4 regions of the Peribacillus sp. 05N428 genome follow, and region 1 is predicted to be linked to each of the others. Evidence: riboswitches for the same ligand, from Rfam matches in the RefSeq annotation. Region 1 holds a riboswitch; each other region holds the start of a gene.
The links. A riboswitch is a leader RNA that binds a small molecule or an ion and turns the genes downstream of it on or off. The one in region 1 is predicted to bind S-adenosylmethionine.

Region 1 (4,215 bases):
TGATTTCTTTGATAGCCGTCCAAATAGGCTAGATTACCAAGCCCGCCTGCGCCGATGACCCCGGCCATCGCGGTATATCCAACCAATGCAATCGATGTTACCGTAATCCCGGAAATAAGGGCAGGCATCGACTCTGGAAGAAGGACCTTCCAAATGATCGTGCTCGTTTTTGCCCCCATCGATTTAGCGGCTTCAATTACACCTTTATCGATTTCACGGAGGCCGATTTCAACCATACGCGCATAAAATGGGGCCGCACCGATAATAAGTGCCGGCAGTGCAGCGTTCTCACCGATCATGGAACCGACAAGCGCTTTAGTGAAAGGAATGAGCAGCACGATCAAAATAAGAAATGGAATGGAACGGAATATATTGACGACAGCACTCATGACTCCGTTGACAGCCCGGTTTTGCCACATATTACCCTTCCCTGTCAGGAAAAGGATCAATCCTAGTATTATGCCTATAAAAAAGGTTGCCACTACAGAGACGCTTGTCATGTAAAGCGTTTCTTTCGTAGCTTCAATGATGTCTTCCCAATCAACATTCGGCAATAATTCTTCAAGCATGAGTAATCACCTCCACGCCTACCTGCTGTGCTCTAATGAATTCGATTGCGCGGAGCATTTCATCCTCTTTGCCATCTAGATGGATAAACAATGTTCCATATGAACCGCTTCTTGTTTGGGATATCTTACCTTGAACGATATTGACATCCAACTCGAAGTTACGTACAAGCTTGGTGATCAATGGGCTTTCTGCATGATCACCTACAAAGGTCAATTGAATCACTTTGCCGGCTGGATAGCGTTCGAGCAAATGGTCCATCGTTTCTTTCGTTTCTTCCGGTTCCGTTACCTGTTGGACGAAACGCTTCGTCATTTGTTCTTTAGGATTCTTGAAGACATCCAGGACAGGACCCTGTTCAACAACCTGCCCGCTTTCCATCACGGCGACGCGATGGCAGATTTTACGTATTACATGCATTTCATGCGTAATCAAGACGATCGTCAATCCCAAACGCTGATTGATGTCAACAAGCAATTCGAGTATGGAGTCGGTAGTCTGCGGATCCAATGCAGAAGTCGCTTCATCACACAGCAGAACTTTAGGGTCATTTGCCAGAGCCCTGGCTATTCCCACCCTTTGCTTTTGCCCTCCGCTTAATTGCGAAGGATAGGCCTTTTCCCTGCCTTCAAGTCCGACTAACTTGATCAATTCGTTCACACGCTTGGTGCGTTCAGGTTTAGAAACTCCTGCAATTTCCAAAGGGAAAGATATATTCTCCTGAACGGTCCTTGACCATAATAGATTGAAATGTTGGAAAATCATGCTGATTTCTTGACGGGCCTTACGGAGCTGAGCCCCTTTAATTTTTGAAATTTCCTTTTCAGCCACCACAACGGATCCCTCTGTCGGTGTTTCCAATCCATTGAGCATTCTGATCAAAGTACTTTTCCCCGCTCCACTGTAACCGATGATACCGAAAATCTCGCCTTTATTTATTTCAACATTCACATTATTTACAGCCTTGATCGTCTCACTGTTTCCTTTTCCTGTTCGGAACAGCTTACTGACTTTCGTCAATGTAATCATTAACCCTCACCTCTTTTATCCAATAAAACCTATGAACTTAGTTGATTTCTCTACATTATTAGTCTGTTTCTCCTATCATGTAAAAGTTTTCCCAATTAAAATAGAAAAAACCTTTCTGCATGAGCAGAAAGGCAGGTGAAGAAACAGGCCTTCCTCTCATCTTCCAAAGTGATTAAACTTTGTGTGAATTGGCACCTTTCCAAGGAAATCTCCTTGTCGGTTGCCGGGTTTCATCGGGCACATCCCTCCACCTCTCTTGATAAGAGCTAATATATAGAATATTTGTACATCATTAAGTTCTTTAGTATGGAGAAATTTTATCATAGATAAAAAAGGAGCGCAATGTATATTATTTCTAGTACAAGAATGAACAGGAACTTTACTTAAACCGATTTGGAAGTCAAGGAGACGATATTCGTCGCCTTTTCAATTGCCTGCTCCAAATCTTCTATTAAGTCGTCTACATTTTCAATCCCAATCGATAATCGGACTTGATCGGCACTTACGCCCGCTTTCGCAAGACCCGCCTCATTCAATTGTTGATGGGTCGTACTGGCTGGGTGGATGATCAAGCTCTTCGCATCCCCCACATTAGCCACATGGGACCATAATTCCACCGAATTGATAAGTTTTGCCCCAGCTTCGCGATTACCTTGAATCCCAAATGTCACGACAGATCCAGCTCCCTTTGGCAAATACTTATCCGCAAGGGCTTTATCGGGATGATCCTCATCACCAGGATGTGAAACCCAGGTAACGGCAGGATGGTTTTTTAAATAGTTTATGACAGACTTGGTGTTGGATAGATGCTCTTTCATCCTTACATGCAGCGTTTCAAGTCCAAGCGTAAACTGGAATGCACTTTGGGCACTTAGTGCTGGGCCCAAATCACGGAGTAACTGGACTCGGGCTTTCGTTATGAATGCAGCAGGTCCAACTGCCTCGGCGTATACCAGACCGTCGTAACTTGGGTCAGGCTCCGTGAAGCCAGGGTAGTTCGGCGAGTTCCAATCAAATTTCCCTCCATCCACGATGACACCGCCTAGCGTCGTTCCATTTCCAAGAAGCCATTTTGTAGCGGAATGGATGACAATATCCGCTCCAAAATCAATTGGTTTGCAAAGATACGGTGTCGCGAAGGTATTATCAATGATTAAAGGTATGCCGGCTTCGTGGGCAATTTCCGCTACCGCTTCAATATCGAGCACCCTCAAACTTGGATTTCCGATCGTTTCAGCAAAAATGGCTTTAGTTCTTGGCGTAATCGCCCTTTTGAAGTTTTCAGGGTCATCGGGAGAAACGAACTTCACTTTGATCCCATATTTAGGAAGAGTGTTTTCAAAAAGGTTATACGTACCGCCATATAATGTAGAGGCAGAAACAATCTCATCCCCTGCAGCGGCGATATTCAGGATTGAAAGTGAGATGGCGGCCATTCCGCTTGCCGTTGCCAATCCGCCGATACCGCCTTCCAATAAAGCCATCCTTTCCTCAAAAACACTGACCGTGGGATTATGAAGCCGTGTATATATATAGCCATTCTCCTTTAGGCCAAATAAATTCGCTGCATGGTCGGTGTCCTTGAACAAGTATGCATTGCTTTGGTAGATAGGAACGGCACGGGCACCTGTTTCATCAGCTTGGAGACCGCCATGAACACTTAATGTTTCGAAACGCAACTTTTTCTCTGACATATAATTTCACCTTTTTCTATGGATTTAGTTGGATTTATATGAAATCTGGCTTTTTATAAACAAAAAAACCACTTCAATAAGAAGAGGTTTCAAGAACACACCTCATCTACCAGAGCCAACACTCTGCTGGAATTAGCACCGTATATAAAAATTTATACCGGTTGCCGGGCTTCGTCGGGCCAGTCCCTCCGCCACTCTTGATAAGAACTATTAAATTCTGCCATTACTTAATTCAAAATATAGCATTTTAGATTAAATCAGTCAATGAATTGTTAGAATATTCTTTGTTTTTCTCTTCTCTCATTCAAATGTCAGCAACAAAGAAAACCAACCGCGGTTCTGATTGGTTTCCTAGCTGATTTCCTTAAGCAATCCGTACAAATAAGGAACGGATTGAAAGGCATATATTTTTTTGTGCAGCTGCCCTTCTTTGAAAAGCAATAAGCAAGGAACACTTTCGATTTCATATGATTCGGCAATTGCTTGGACATAGTTCATATTCATTTTGCCTGCCTTCAATTCCGGAAAAAGCTCCAAGGATATCGTCAACATCTTGGAGGCCACCTGACAGGTGCCGCATAAAGGTGTATATAAATATAAGCAAAAGGTTTCCCCATTTTCAACAGCAAGCTTACACTCTTCTTCTTTCCATTCTTGCATCAATTAGTCGTTCACCCTTTGACTTAGAAATTTCATTTTCACATTCATATTGGCAGATAGGAGCACAGTTGCGATATGATGTTCGGGTGAGCTCTCCACTTCTTTGTACATTTTATTAATATACAGGTGGTTCGCTTCCGGCATTTCCCTTCGGAACTGCTTCCGCAGCTTTTCTCCTGATTCATCTGCGTCAAAAAGGAGATAAACATCACGGTCCATCAATTCATCCACTAATTCATCCAGCTTAGTTAATGATATGGTCCCA
Region 2 (4,215 bases), on a different contig from region 1:
GCTCCTGCTTCAATCAAAGCTTTTATTCGTGGGCGATGAAATGCCGCTAAAGCTTCATCTGAAACACCATAGTTCCCAACATACTCTGAACCATCTGCTAGATAAGCTCCATAAGGCCCAACTGATCCAGCAACCAATGGCTTAGGTCTAATCGTTTGATATTCTTCCTTCCAAAATTCATCTCTTGCTTGTCTTGCAAGTAAAACCGTTTTCCTGATTAGATCCAATGCCTCTTTTTCTTGTATTCCGCGGAGGGCGAAACCTTCAACCGTTGCTTGATAGCTTGCCGTTATCGCACAGTCAGCACCAGCTCGAAAGTAGTCAGAGTGCACCTGGTAAATCACTTCTGGATTTTCAAGCAATACACGTGCAGACCACAGGGGATCGTCCAAATCACACCCATGACTTTCAAGCTCTGTAGCTAAAGCTCCGTCCAAAATCATGACTGAATGACCTCGTAAAATTGTTTCAATTGGGTTAATTTTATTCTTCATTGTCTATTCCTCTTTTCTTTATGGTTTGTGTCAGATAATAACTTCCATAGCAAAACAAAATAAACGGAATGCCACAATATAGTGCAATTCTTTGTGTAGGATCAAATGCAATTCCTATGCAAGAAGCAAGACATAGCATAAATGAAACGATTGGTACGAATGGATATAATGGTGTATGATAAGCCAAATCATTAACTGAGTTTCCTTCGTTTATATATCGTCTGCGAAATAGAAACTGTGACGCGCTAATACTCATCCAAACTATAACCACGGCTAGTCCAGAAATGGATACAAGCACTATATATACAGTATCCGGCGCAATAATACTCGAGAAAAGTGCTAAAACACCGCCCAGCATACTGAAAAGGACTGCATTCAAGGGAACACCCCGTTTTGTCAATTTTGCAAATATTGGTGAAATAGTTTTCTTATCTGCAAGTGACCAAAGCATCCTGGATGAGGCATATAGTCCTGAGTTTGCAGCAGACAAAATGGCAGTTAATATAACAAAGTTCATAATATCCGCTGCATATGGCACTCCAATTCGTTCTAGAACGGCAACAAAGGGGCTCTCTAATACGCTTGCATCCGAAACAGGCAATAATGCGGATAAAACAACGATGGTACCTACAAAAAAGATAATCAATCTCCATAATGTCATACGGATTGCCTTTGGAATCGTTTTTTCAGGATTCACAGTTTCTCCAGCTGCAACTCCGATCAATTCAGTTCCAGAAAATGCAAAATTCACAGCGAGCATCGTCATTAGAATGGCAAAAGCACCATTTGGAAATAAACCTGCACTTGTAACATTGGAAAATAACGGAGCTGATTGTGCGTTAATCATTGGAATGAAACCTACCATTGCCGCAGCTCCCAGAATAATGAATATCACAATAGCAAATACTTTAATAGACGCAAACCAGAATTCGGATTCAGCGAAAAACTTAACGGTCCACGCATTTAATGCCAAGACCAAAATGGCAAATAGAGCACTCCATATCCAGACACTGATTGATGGAAACCATCGCTGCATCAACAATCCTGCAGCCGTGAATTCCGAACCTAGTGCAACAGTCCAGGTTAGCCAATACAACCAGGCTACTGTATACCCTGTCCCTGGTCCGATGTATTTGGCTGCGTAACTATGAAACGCACCTGTCTCGGGCATATGCACTGACAGTTCACCTAGACATAGCATGACTAGATAAACCACTAATGCACCAATCAGATACGAAAGGATGGTTCCGAACGGGCCAGCCTGTTGAATCGTATAACCCGAACTTAAGAATAAACCAGTTCCAATCACCCCGCCAAGCGATAGCATTATGATATGCCGTGCTTGCATTTGCCTTTGAAAATCATGCTTCCTTTTGTTTTCCATTCTAACTCTCCTTAATCTTGCATCCAGAAAAAACGAAAACGCACTCTAAAAAAGAGTGCGTTACTGACAAATAAACACGTACGGTCTTATCTATCAAGGTTTCACCCCCTGGAATTAGCACAGTGTCTTTGTAGACCTGTTGCTGAGGTTTCATAGGGCCAGTCCCTCCACCTCTCTGGATAAGAAATTATTTTTTTATAACTTTATCAAGCTATGAAAAAATTGTCAAGTTTTGTTTCGGAATGTAATGACTTCCTTTTAAATGCTAACGATCATGGCTGGGGCATTAATATTAAATTGTTTTTGGAACAAGCGCTAAGCGTATTATAATGGCAAATAAAACTAACCGGGGTCATGTTGGTCTTTTTCCTTAAGGACGTTCTATTTCAAATAATTCCCCTAGTCTTGTATAAGTATGACCGGCTAATCTCGCTACAGGTTTTAGCCCATTCGGGTCAATACGGCCATTATGATATATATCTTGCTCTATATGATAGCAGACTATTTTCCCTATCAGTAAATCACAACCAGGTTCATTCTTGGAACCTGCCAATGGAATCGATTGCTCTAATGTACATTCAAAACGCACCTTCGCTTCTTCCAATCCTGGTACGGATACCCTATCACTAACTGCCAGATTGAAGTTAGTAAGACCCAATTCACTTTCTTCAGATGGGAGTTCCTTTGCCGTTCGATTTGCATCTGCAACATTATTTTCGTCAGTGATATGAACAACGAACTCACCTGTTTGAATTGCATTTCGGGCTGTATCCTTTGAAACTCCTTCTTTCCGTTGAACAGAAATGGAAATCATCGGAGGATTTGAACTGACTATGTTAAAAAAGCTGAACGGCGCTATATTGATTGTACCGGTTTCGGATTGTGTCGTAACCAGCGCTACAGGTCTCGGTATAATGCTTCCAGTCAAAAACTTATAATTATCCCGTTCAGTCAGACTTTCAGGATTAACAGAAATCATCTTCATTCCCTCTCATTCTTATAAAAAGTTCTTTTGAAACCATAAACCTGCTGCATCAACCTCTGAACGTGTCAACTGATGACCGTAATTTTCCCACTGAACTTCAACTGTAGCGCCAGCTTGCTGTAAAAGTTGATTAAGTTCATCAGTTTCTTCTGCCGGGCAAATCGGATCGTTTTTACCTGCAGCTATAAATACAGGTATATCTGAAAGGGACGGCAAAGCGATCCCTCGTCTTGGAACCATTGGATGATGAAGAATCGCTCCTTGTAATGCCCCCTCGTAATGGAACAGCAAACTTGCCGCTATATTTGCACCATTGGAATAACCTAATGCCACCACTCTGTCACGGTCGAAGTCATATTTTCCGGACGCTGATTCCAAGAAGTCATAAAGCTCCTTCGTCCGGAAGATCAAATCCTCTTCATCAAAAACCCCTTCAGCTAACCGTCGGAAATAACGGGGCATTCCATTTTCAAGTACATTTCCCCGTACGCTCAGTACGGATGAACCCGGTGAAACCATTTCGGATAATGGCAAGAGATCTGTTTCCGTTCCTCCAGTGCCATGTAACAGCAGTAGTAACGGAGCTTCTGGATTACTTCCTTTTTGAAAAATATGTTTCATCATTTATCCTCCTCTAGTACTCTCGGCACTGCCGGCAGTAACGTTTTTTCCATAACTTCCCGTTTTTCTTCCAACCATGGCGGCAGCATTAATTTACTGCCCATCGTTTCCTTCGTTTCATCATGAGCAAAGCCAGGTGGATCTGTGGCAACTTCAAAGAGTATGCCTCCATCTTCCCTGAAATAAATCGCATCGAAGTATTGTCGGTCTGTAAAGGGTGTCACACCATAGCCATGGTTACCGATATGCTCCCTCCATTCTTTATGATCTTCATTATCGCTTGCACGCCATGCAATGTGATGGACAGTTCCCACTCCGATTTTACCGTTTGGTAAAACCGTTTTTTTAACATCGATTAAATTCCCGATATCAGATGTGGATTTGAAGCGGATGAAATCGCCCTCTTCCCCAATCTTCTGCAGGCCCATCACTTCCTCTAATAGCTCCATCGTTTTGATCGGTTTTGACGTCAATAATACAGCTCCGCCGAATCCCTTGACCGCCTTATCAGCTGGTACACCGCCGAATGACCACTCGCTATTTTTACCTTCTTTACGCTCAACCAGTTCAAGTTGCAAACCATGTGGGTCTTGGAATTCAAGATATTCCTCACCGAAACGTGAAACCTTTTCAAAGTCTATATTAAATTTACCCAAACGCTTTTCCCAGAAGCCCATTGAACCCTCCGGAACGGCATATGTTGTAATCCCCACTTGTCCGGAGCCAATTGT
Region 3 (4,215 bases), on a different contig from region 1:
CATGGCAGCAGGGAAAACTGCAAGGGAGACGCGATCCTTAGGATAATATTTATCAAGCAGCACTTTATAGCTTTCCATTCTTACATCTGCCGGAATGTCATCTGATTTAGTGGCACCGACTAGAGGATTTAAGAATAAACCGTCGACGATTTCCAATGCTGTCTTTTGGATATATTCATGTGCACGGTGAACAGGGTTCCTCGTTTGGAAACCGACAACCGTTTCCCATCCTTTTTCAGCGAAAGCCTTCCTTGTCTCGACTGGGTCCAAATAATGAGCTTGAAATAGCGGACGCTCTATTCTCTTGATCAACTTTATTTCCCCGCCGACATATACATCCCCGCGGTTATATAAATTTTTCACTCCAGGATGCTTCTCATCATCTGTTTGATATACCAATGTCGCTTCCAATTGCTTATCTGGAGTGTAAATATCGGAAACGGAGAGAACCCCGTAAGTTTCACCTTCATGGGTTAATGTTACTTCTTCACCTATAGTAAGGCTTTCTGCAGCTTCTTCGGTCAAAGGCAGCGTAATCGGGATGCTCCATACATGTCCGCTGCTAAGCCTCATATCCTTCACCACTGTCTCATAGTCACTTTTTGTAAAGAATCCTTTAATCGGGCTGTAGGCACCAGTGCCTATCAATTCAAGATCGCTTAAAGCAATTTCATCGATTTCGATTGACTTCGTTATTTTACTAAAATCATATTTTGGTTCCCAAAGATCGATTAATGTTCCTCCGTGCGGTAAACTGATTGTCATTCTAATTTCCCCCTATGGCTTCTATTTATTTAAGCCTATAATTTCTATTTATTTAAGATAAATGCAATCCGCATTCCGTTTTTTGAGCTCCTTGCCAACGGCCTGAGCGTAAATCATCTGCATTGAAGGCAGGTGCAGTACACGTTTTACATCCAATGCTCGGATATCCATTATCATGCAGGACATTATATGGAAGTCCATTTTTGTGGGCATAGCGCCAAACATCTTTCCATGTCCAATGTATGAGTGGGCATATTTTAACTGATTTGAACTTATTATCCTTATTGATATACTCGGTCTTAGCCCTTGTTTCGGATTGCTCCCTCCGCAGTCCCGAAAGCCAGGCTGTTGCCGATGAAAGCACATCTGTAAGCGGAACGATTTTACGGATGTTACAGCACTTATTGGAATCACTAAGCCATAATTCATCGCCATATTCCGCCGCTTGTTCCTCAAGCGTCAAGTCAGGTTTCTTCATTTCGATCAAAAGCTTCGGATATCGCTTCTTCACTTCCTCGATCAATTGGTAAGTTTCCTCAAAATGAACATCTGTATCAAGGAAAACTATTTTAGCCGAAGGATTGACCTTCGCCAATAAATCCGTAAGCACGATGCCTTCAATACCAAAACTGCAAGCATAAATCAGTTTGTCTCCATAATGGTCATTCGCCCATTGCAGAACTTCCAAAGCACCTTTTGTCTCACTGTCTGCAGGAAATACAGGGAAGTCCCCTGTATTGAAATTTTCATAGTTTATTAATGCAGCCAACTTTGTAGCCCCCTCTAAAAACTTGCTGTATCAGGTTAGAGTAACTGTTGATCAATTCCCGTTGTAATATTCCCCGGGTTATTTGAATCTAGGAAAAAGAGACGAATCTAACCAATACTCTCTTTATATCAGTTAAACCCGCCTCTAGTTTTTCTAGTCAGCAGATACCTTATTTAATTCTTAGTTTTTCATTTCTCTCCATTTGAATGATTTTACCATCCTGGACAATAAGTGTAATGGATCCATATTTCATTGAATTAAGCATTTCTTGAAGTCGTTCAAAAATTTCTTCAAGCTGATTCTCTTTATCCAAACCAGTTCCTCCTTTAAGAAAATCCGCGAATATTTTATTTTAAATTTCTTAGATTTATATAATTCCATACAAACTTACATTGTTATGGTCTTCCTAAAATTTTCACAAAAAACAAAAATCTTTCCATGATGGAAAGATCGCAAGGTAAATATCTTTACCTTATCTTCCAAAATGATCAACATTTTGTTGGAGGTAGCACCTTGCATCCATCATGCAGGTTGCTGGACTTCAAAGGGCCAATTCCCTCCGTCGCTCTGGATAAGTTTTATTATTTTAAATATTAACATATATTTAATCCTTGTCAATGGAGTTTTCTTATAAAATAACTTGGTTTAATATTATGGATGAACTGTTATTTTTATACACACTATTCAATTTATGATTTTATGTTCATATAAATGCGAAAATAGACTCGTCTTTTTAGATAAAGTCTCCAAAAAAATGAGTCTATTTTCATTATTAGGCCTATTATTGACGCGTGTTATTCTAAAAAAAATTTCTAGGGTTCCAGTCTTTTTATAGAAGGAATTAATTTATTGAAGTCATTAATTTCTTAACTGTATCGCTTCTACAAATTCTTGAACCTGACTCTGGACGCGATCAATTAAATGCAAATCATTGATCGGGTTTTCTGGATTCTGTTTATCTATTTCCTTATCAACAAAATAAATCCCCTGCAGCGGCTCGCCTTTTAATATTGAAATTAATGGTTTAAGCGCATAATCAATCGCCAATAGATGCCTGTTACTTCCACCAATCATGATTGGCAGCACCGGCTTCCCCTTAAAAGCACCTTCTGGCAGCAAATCAATCAATGCTTTCAATACACCTGTATAAGAAGCCTTATAAACCGGTGAACCTATAATGACTCCTCTGGCCGCTTGAATTCTCTCTGAAAGCTTTGAGATATCCTCGCTATTATATTTCCCTTGGAATAAATCATCTGCTGAGAAATCCGTAATCGAGAAATAAGCTGTAGTAAATCCTGCATTTTCGACTAATGATTGAATATGTTTTAGTGAAATGTCCGTTCTTGATGGAATAGCCGGACTTCCTGATAAAATTACGATATCGCTCATTTGATACCCTCCAATGTTACAAGATTTCCAGATATAATTTTCTTAAAGCATTTCGTGAAGTATACATTTATCGTAATTGTCTGAAAAATATAAGTCAAATCTTACACTCTGGACATCTACTCTGAATGAAAAAAGAAACGGTCATATTTACGGCTTGATGCTCATGCCCTTAAATATGACCGTTTCATTATGTATGATTTTGTTTCCCATGAATACCATATACCAAAAGTTGAGCAATGCTCTTAATTCGTTCAGAAGTAAAATATGGCTCCTTTTTTTGTTGATGGATCTCATAATGTGTAGATAAAGCCAATGTGAAAGAAATGATCCCTACATTAAATAAAATAATATCAGAGATATATTGTATCTCTCCGCTATCTATTCTCTTCTGTATTTCAATATGCCTGGCATTTGGCTTGAAAATCTGATCTACATATTGCTTTGAAATATCTTGATCGAATTGTGTTTCCCTAAATAATATCGAAAACTGTTCTTTATTTTCAAGAATTTTTTTTATCATGGTAGTAACATGATTCTCCACTAGATCATCCGTGGATAGATGGCTAGTCCCATCTTCAAATTCCTCTTTTTCATTAGGGGTAATTGTAGCCAAAAGCAAATTTTTTTTGCTGTCAAAGTATTTGTAAATAGTAGCTTCGGAAACATTGCATGCAGAGGCAATTTCATTCGTTCTTGTCATGTCAAAACCTTTAGTGGCAAAAAGAGTCCGGGCTACATTTATGATTCGTTCTTTGGTTTGCTGCCCTTTTTTCAAAAATATCAACCTTCTTTTATAAAGATAAGACCGGTTTCACCCATCTATTTCCCATGATATATCGCTGGTACCAATCGGTCAATATTACCTTTGATCTATTAGAATTCAATATTCCCATATATCATAAATAGAAAACATCGTCTGGTTGGGACGATGTTTTCTATTTATGAAAATCACTTAAAAGATGCATAGCCGTCATCGACCATGACTACACTTCCATTGATCGCATCCGCTTCCTCTAACGATAATAGATAGACGGCATTTGTAATGGCTTCTGGCTTAATCAATTCACCGCGCATTTGACTTGCATTCAATTTATCAATGATTCCCATGTCTTGATAACCTTGTATGATAGGAGTGTCAACCCCGCCCGGTGCAATGCCCACAACGCGAATGCCATAAGCACCCAATTCCAAAGCTGCTGTCTGTGTCATCATTCTTACAGCGCCTTTAGTCGCCTGATAGGCAAAAGTCCCATGGGAAGCTAAGTAGCCAAACACAGAAGCGGTATTTA
Region 4 (4,215 bases), on a different contig from region 1:
TGGCATCCGTCCGGAAGATTTCCATAATGAAGGAGCTTATTTCACGGAGTCCCCTAACACTACATTCACGACCCAAATTGATGTAGCCGAACTCATGGGCGCGGAGATCATGCTCTACTCCACTTTAGAGGGGCAGGACTTCGTTGCAAGGGTCGATGCCAATAACATTATCCAGGCAGGCGAAAAGATCGAACTTGCGCTCGACATGAATAAAGCGCACTTTTTTGATAAAGGGACAGAACATCGCATTTTAGTTGAAGAAGATGAACAGATGCAGGAAAGCATGAAGTTATCTGCCAATTAAACATGAAAAGACCCATTCATTATGGGTCTTTTTACGTTTATTAAAATAAAGGGCGATTCATTCCTGGACCAATACCACTTCATCATGTCCGCATTCAGGGCATTTCATGAGATGGGGGCATTGCCCTTTTTGAAGGGATTGAGGGTATCCGTCGTTTTCTTTAAGTATGTCGATATCCATATAAGCACTGTAATCATCAGCATAATCCATGAATTTCCCTTTATCCTCAAGTTCACTGCCGCATTCCGGGCAATCTACATGAATTTTTCTTAGACCGTTGCAAAGCGGGCATATAGACATTGTTTTTCCTCCTGTTCCAGATACTTATGATTTCAGTATTTGTCGATTCCAGTATTTTAACACATGGAAACACCCTCCCTAATGCTAGAGGGAGGGTACTTCCATCCAATTATTTATTAACCATGTTAGCAGGATCGACCCATGCTTTGAATTCATCTTCCGTAAGGAACTCCAGTTTCAATGCCGCTTCTTTTAACGTGGAGTTGTCCTTGAAGGCAGTTTTGGCAATCTTGGCTGCTTTTTCATAACCGATATGCGGGTTCAATGCTGTTACCAGCATAAGGGAACGCTCTACATTTTCTTTAATCTTATCTTCATTTGCAGTGATGCCAACCGCACAATTATCGTTGAAGGAATGAATGCCTTCCGTCAATAATTTGACCGTTTGCAGGAAGTTATAGATGATGACTGGTTTGAACACATTCAATTCAAAGTTACCTTGGCTTGCTGCAAAGCCAATTGTAGCATCGTTACCCACGATTTGTGTCGCAATCATGGTAAGCGCTTCACTTTGGGTCGGATTGACTTTACCTGGCATGATGGAGCTGCCCGGCTCGTTTTCCGGAATGGCAATTTCTCCGATTCCGCTTCTCGGTCCGCTTGCAAGCCATCTGACATCGTTCGCAATTTTCATTAAATCCGCCGCCAATGCTTTCAAAGCACCGTGTGCGTAGACGATTTCGTTATGGCTAGTCAATGCATGGAACTTATTATCAGATGTGACAAAAGGATATCCTGTATCCGCTGCAATTTGTTTGGCAGAAAGTCCCGGGAATTCTTTCTTTGTATTGATTCCGGTTCCTACAGCCGTTCCGCCTAAAGCAAGGTTCAATAGTTTTTGGCTGCTTTCCTCAATCATCGCCAAATCTTTATCGAGCATCGCTTTCCAACCGGAAATTTCTTGTCCTAATGTTAAGGGTGTAGCATCTTGAAGATGTGTCCGGCCGATTTTCACGACATCCCAAAATTCTTTTTCTTTTGTATCGAATGTATCACGAAGTGCTTTGATGGCAGGAACCAATTTTTCAGCGACTTCCATAAAGGCTGCAATATGCATGGCAGTCGGGAAAGTATCATTTGAGCTTTGTGCCTTGTTAACATCATCATTCGGGTGAAGGATTTCCGATTCACCATTTTCTTTTAACCATTCATTCCCTTTGTTCGCGACCACTTCATTCACATTCATATTACTTTGCGTACCGCTTCCCGTTTGCCAAACTACAAGCGGGAAATGTTCATCAAGCGTACCTTCAAGGATTTCGCCGCAAATCTTGACGATGGCGTTCTTTTTAACTTCGGAAAGATCACCAAGATCAAAGTTCACCTTTGCAGCAGCTTGTTTAACGTATGCAAATGCACGAACCAATTCAATCGGCATTTTTTCGTTACCGATTTTGAAATTGTTACGGCTTCTCTCAGTTTGTGCTCCCCAATATTTATCAGCAGGAACTTTCACTTCACCCATCGTATCTCGTTCGATTCTGTATTCCATGTGTTCTCCTCCTAAGTTTGCACTATTCATTGAAGAATTTTTGCATATGAAATGAATAATGTCGGATTATTCTTTCTCTCCATACATTGTACAAACTTTATTATTTTAAAGCAAAAATATCCCGCTGACCCTTTCCATATTTCTGAAAAATCCTAGGCCATTCATATTTAGATGAAAATTTGGATATTCTTTTTTGACACATAAAGTGTAGGCACCGCTAGGCTTCAATTGACCTGGCCATGAACACCAACACATCATCACTCCCAAAATGTCCTTGACAGTATTTTGTATATATAGTAAATTCAAAAGAAATTGAATAATCTAAACTCTTATCGAGAGAGGTAGAGGGAATGGCCCGATGACACCTCAGCAACCTTCATTTGTTTCAAACCAATGAAAAGGTGCTAATTCCACAAGTTTATGAACTTGGAAGATAAGAAGAATGACTCGTCACTACTTAATCAAAGTCTTCTTCTTAAAGAAGACTTTTTTTTATTTTATTTAACTCAAAGGAGCAGTGAAAACCATGTATAAACCTGAAACATATCTTGCTCAATTAGGAAATCGCAGTGAAACGGCGACAGGAACAGTCAATCCGCCGGTATACTTTTCAACAGCTTTTCGCCACGAAGGAATCGGTCAATCGACGGGATTCGACTACACAAGGACAGGTAACCCTACCCGCCAGCTATTGGAGCGATCCATCGCCGATCTGGAAAAAGGAGACCAAGGCTATGCCTGCAGTTCAGGAATGGCCGCCATCTCCACTATACTCGCCCTTTTTAAATCTGGTGATGCGTGGATTGTCAGTGAAGATCTTTATGGCGGTACATATCGGCTGTTAGAACAAGGTTTTAAAAAATGGGGATTGCAGTGTGACTATGTAAACACTTGTTGTTTGGAGGATATCGAAAAAGCCATCACTCCTCACACGAAAGCCATCTTCATCGAAACTCCCACTAACCCTCTTATGCAGCAAACGGATATTAGCGCCGTTGCCGCATTGGCTAAACGATATAATTTATTGCTAATCGTTGATAACACTTTTTACACGCCTCTTATTCAACAACCCATCTTGCTTGGAGCGGATATTGTGATCCACAGTGCAACCAAGTATCTCGGTGGTCATAATGATGTGCTCGCCGGACTGATCGTTGCTAGCGGCGCTGAGTTATGTGATGCACTGGCCTTCCATCATAATGGCACTGGAGCTGTCTTGAGCCCATTTGATTCTTGGCTGTTGATGCGCGGAATGAAAACCCTGGCATTGCGGATGGAGCGTCATGAAAAGAATGCCAAGATACTTGTAGATTACTTATCGGAGCATGATTGTGTTACGGACGTATTGTATCCAGGCCGAGGCGGCATGATTTCTTTCCGCATCATTGATGAAGCGGCGGTCAACCCATTTTTACAATCGCTCTCATTAATTTCCTTTGCAGAAAGCCTTGGAGGGGTCGAAAGCTTCATCACCTATCCTGCCACACAAACACATGCCGATATACCGCTTGAAGTCAGAATGGCAAACGGGGTTTGTAATCGATTGCTCCGCTTCTCCGTTGGCATCGAAGATAGCGACGATTTGATTGGTGACTTGCAGCAAGCATTCGCACATGTAAAAAGGGAGGCACTACGATGACAGATCATGATTTTAGCTTTGAAACGAAATTACTTCATAATCAACATAAATTCGATCCGGTAACGGGCGGTGTGAGCGTCCCCATTCAGCATGCATCGACTTTCCATCAATCCGATATCGATCAATTCGGCAAATATGACTACAGCAGAAGCGGGAACCCAACTCGCGAGGCACTTGAAGATATCATTGCCGATCTAGAGGAAGGCACTCACGGCTTTGCCTTTTCATCAGGTATGGCTGCCATTTCAACAGCCTTCCTCCTATTGTCTGCCGGAGACCATATCGTCATTTCCGAAGATGTGTATGGCGGAACGTTCAGGATGGTCACAAGCGTATTGAACCGTTTCAATATTGAGCATACCTTCGTTGACATGACGGACCTTGAAAGTGTCAAAGCGGCGGTTCAGCCAAATACCAGGGCCATATACATTGAAACGCCTTCAAATCCGTTACTTAAAGTGACCGATATTCAAGCTGTAT

Region 2: it holds a riboswitch for S-adenosylmethionine, as region 1 does, so the genes downstream of both, mmuP (S-methylmethionine permease) here and AC1DIV_RS09355 (methionine ABC transporter ATP-binding protein) in region 1, are expected to answer to the same signal.
Region 3: it holds a riboswitch for S-adenosylmethionine, as region 1 does, so the genes downstream of both, AC1DIV_RS07125 (YezD family protein) here and AC1DIV_RS09355 (methionine ABC transporter ATP-binding protein) in region 1, are expected to answer to the same signal.
Region 4: it holds a riboswitch for S-adenosylmethionine, as region 1 does, so the genes downstream of both, AC1DIV_RS13500 (methionine biosynthesis PLP-dependent protein) here and AC1DIV_RS09355 (methionine ABC transporter ATP-binding protein) in region 1, are expected to answer to the same signal.

The regions. Positions count from the first base shown of each region.
Region 1 is NZ_JBFTMS010000007.1:95,372-99,586, reverse strand. It holds gene AC1DIV_RS09360 (methionine ABC transporter permease) at 1-569, opposite strand, end outside; gene AC1DIV_RS09355 (methionine ABC transporter ATP-binding protein) at 562-1,596, opposite strand; SAM riboswitch class I at 1,750-1,862, opposite strand; gene AC1DIV_RS09350 (O-acetylhomoserine aminocarboxypropyltransferase/cysteine synthase family protein) at 1,980-3,290, opposite strand; SAM riboswitch class I at 3,390-3,497, opposite strand; gene AC1DIV_RS09345 (thioredoxin family protein) at 3,642-3,950, opposite strand; gene AC1DIV_RS09340 (toprim domain-containing protein) at 3,954-4,215, opposite strand, start outside.
Region 2 is NZ_JBFTMS010000029.1:42,002-46,216, reverse strand. It holds gene mmuM (homocysteine S-methyltransferase) at 1-494, opposite strand, end outside; gene mmuP (S-methylmethionine permease) at 484-1,878, opposite strand; SAM riboswitch class I at 1,962-2,064, opposite strand; gene AC1DIV_RS21700 (flavin reductase family protein) at 2,249-2,857, opposite strand; gene AC1DIV_RS21695 (alpha/beta hydrolase) at 2,876-3,484, opposite strand; gene AC1DIV_RS21690 (ring-cleaving dioxygenase) at 3,484-4,215, opposite strand, start outside.
Region 3 is NZ_JBFTMS010000005.1:131,025-135,239, reverse strand. It holds gene sat (sulfate adenylyltransferase) at 1-765, opposite strand, end outside; gene AC1DIV_RS07130 (phosphoadenylyl-sulfate reductase) at 818-1,534, opposite strand; gene AC1DIV_RS07125 (YezD family protein) at 1,704-1,847, opposite strand; SAM riboswitch class I at 2,004-2,112, opposite strand; gene ssuE (NADPH-dependent FMN reductase) at 2,393-2,926, opposite strand; gene AC1DIV_RS07115 (TetR/AcrR family transcriptional regulator) at 3,114-3,701, opposite strand; gene AC1DIV_RS07110 (SDR family NAD(P)-dependent oxidoreductase) at 3,875-4,215, opposite strand, start outside.
Region 4 is NZ_JBFTMS010000012.1:47,914-52,128, forward strand. It holds gene AC1DIV_RS13485 (ABC transporter ATP-binding protein) at 1-304, shown strand, start outside; gene AC1DIV_RS13490 (hypothetical protein) at 362-604, opposite strand; gene fumC (class II fumarate hydratase) at 714-2,096, opposite strand; SAM riboswitch class I at 2,423-2,536, shown strand; gene AC1DIV_RS13500 (methionine biosynthesis PLP-dependent protein) at 2,623-3,735, shown strand; gene metC (cystathionine beta-lyase) at 3,732-4,215, shown strand, end outside.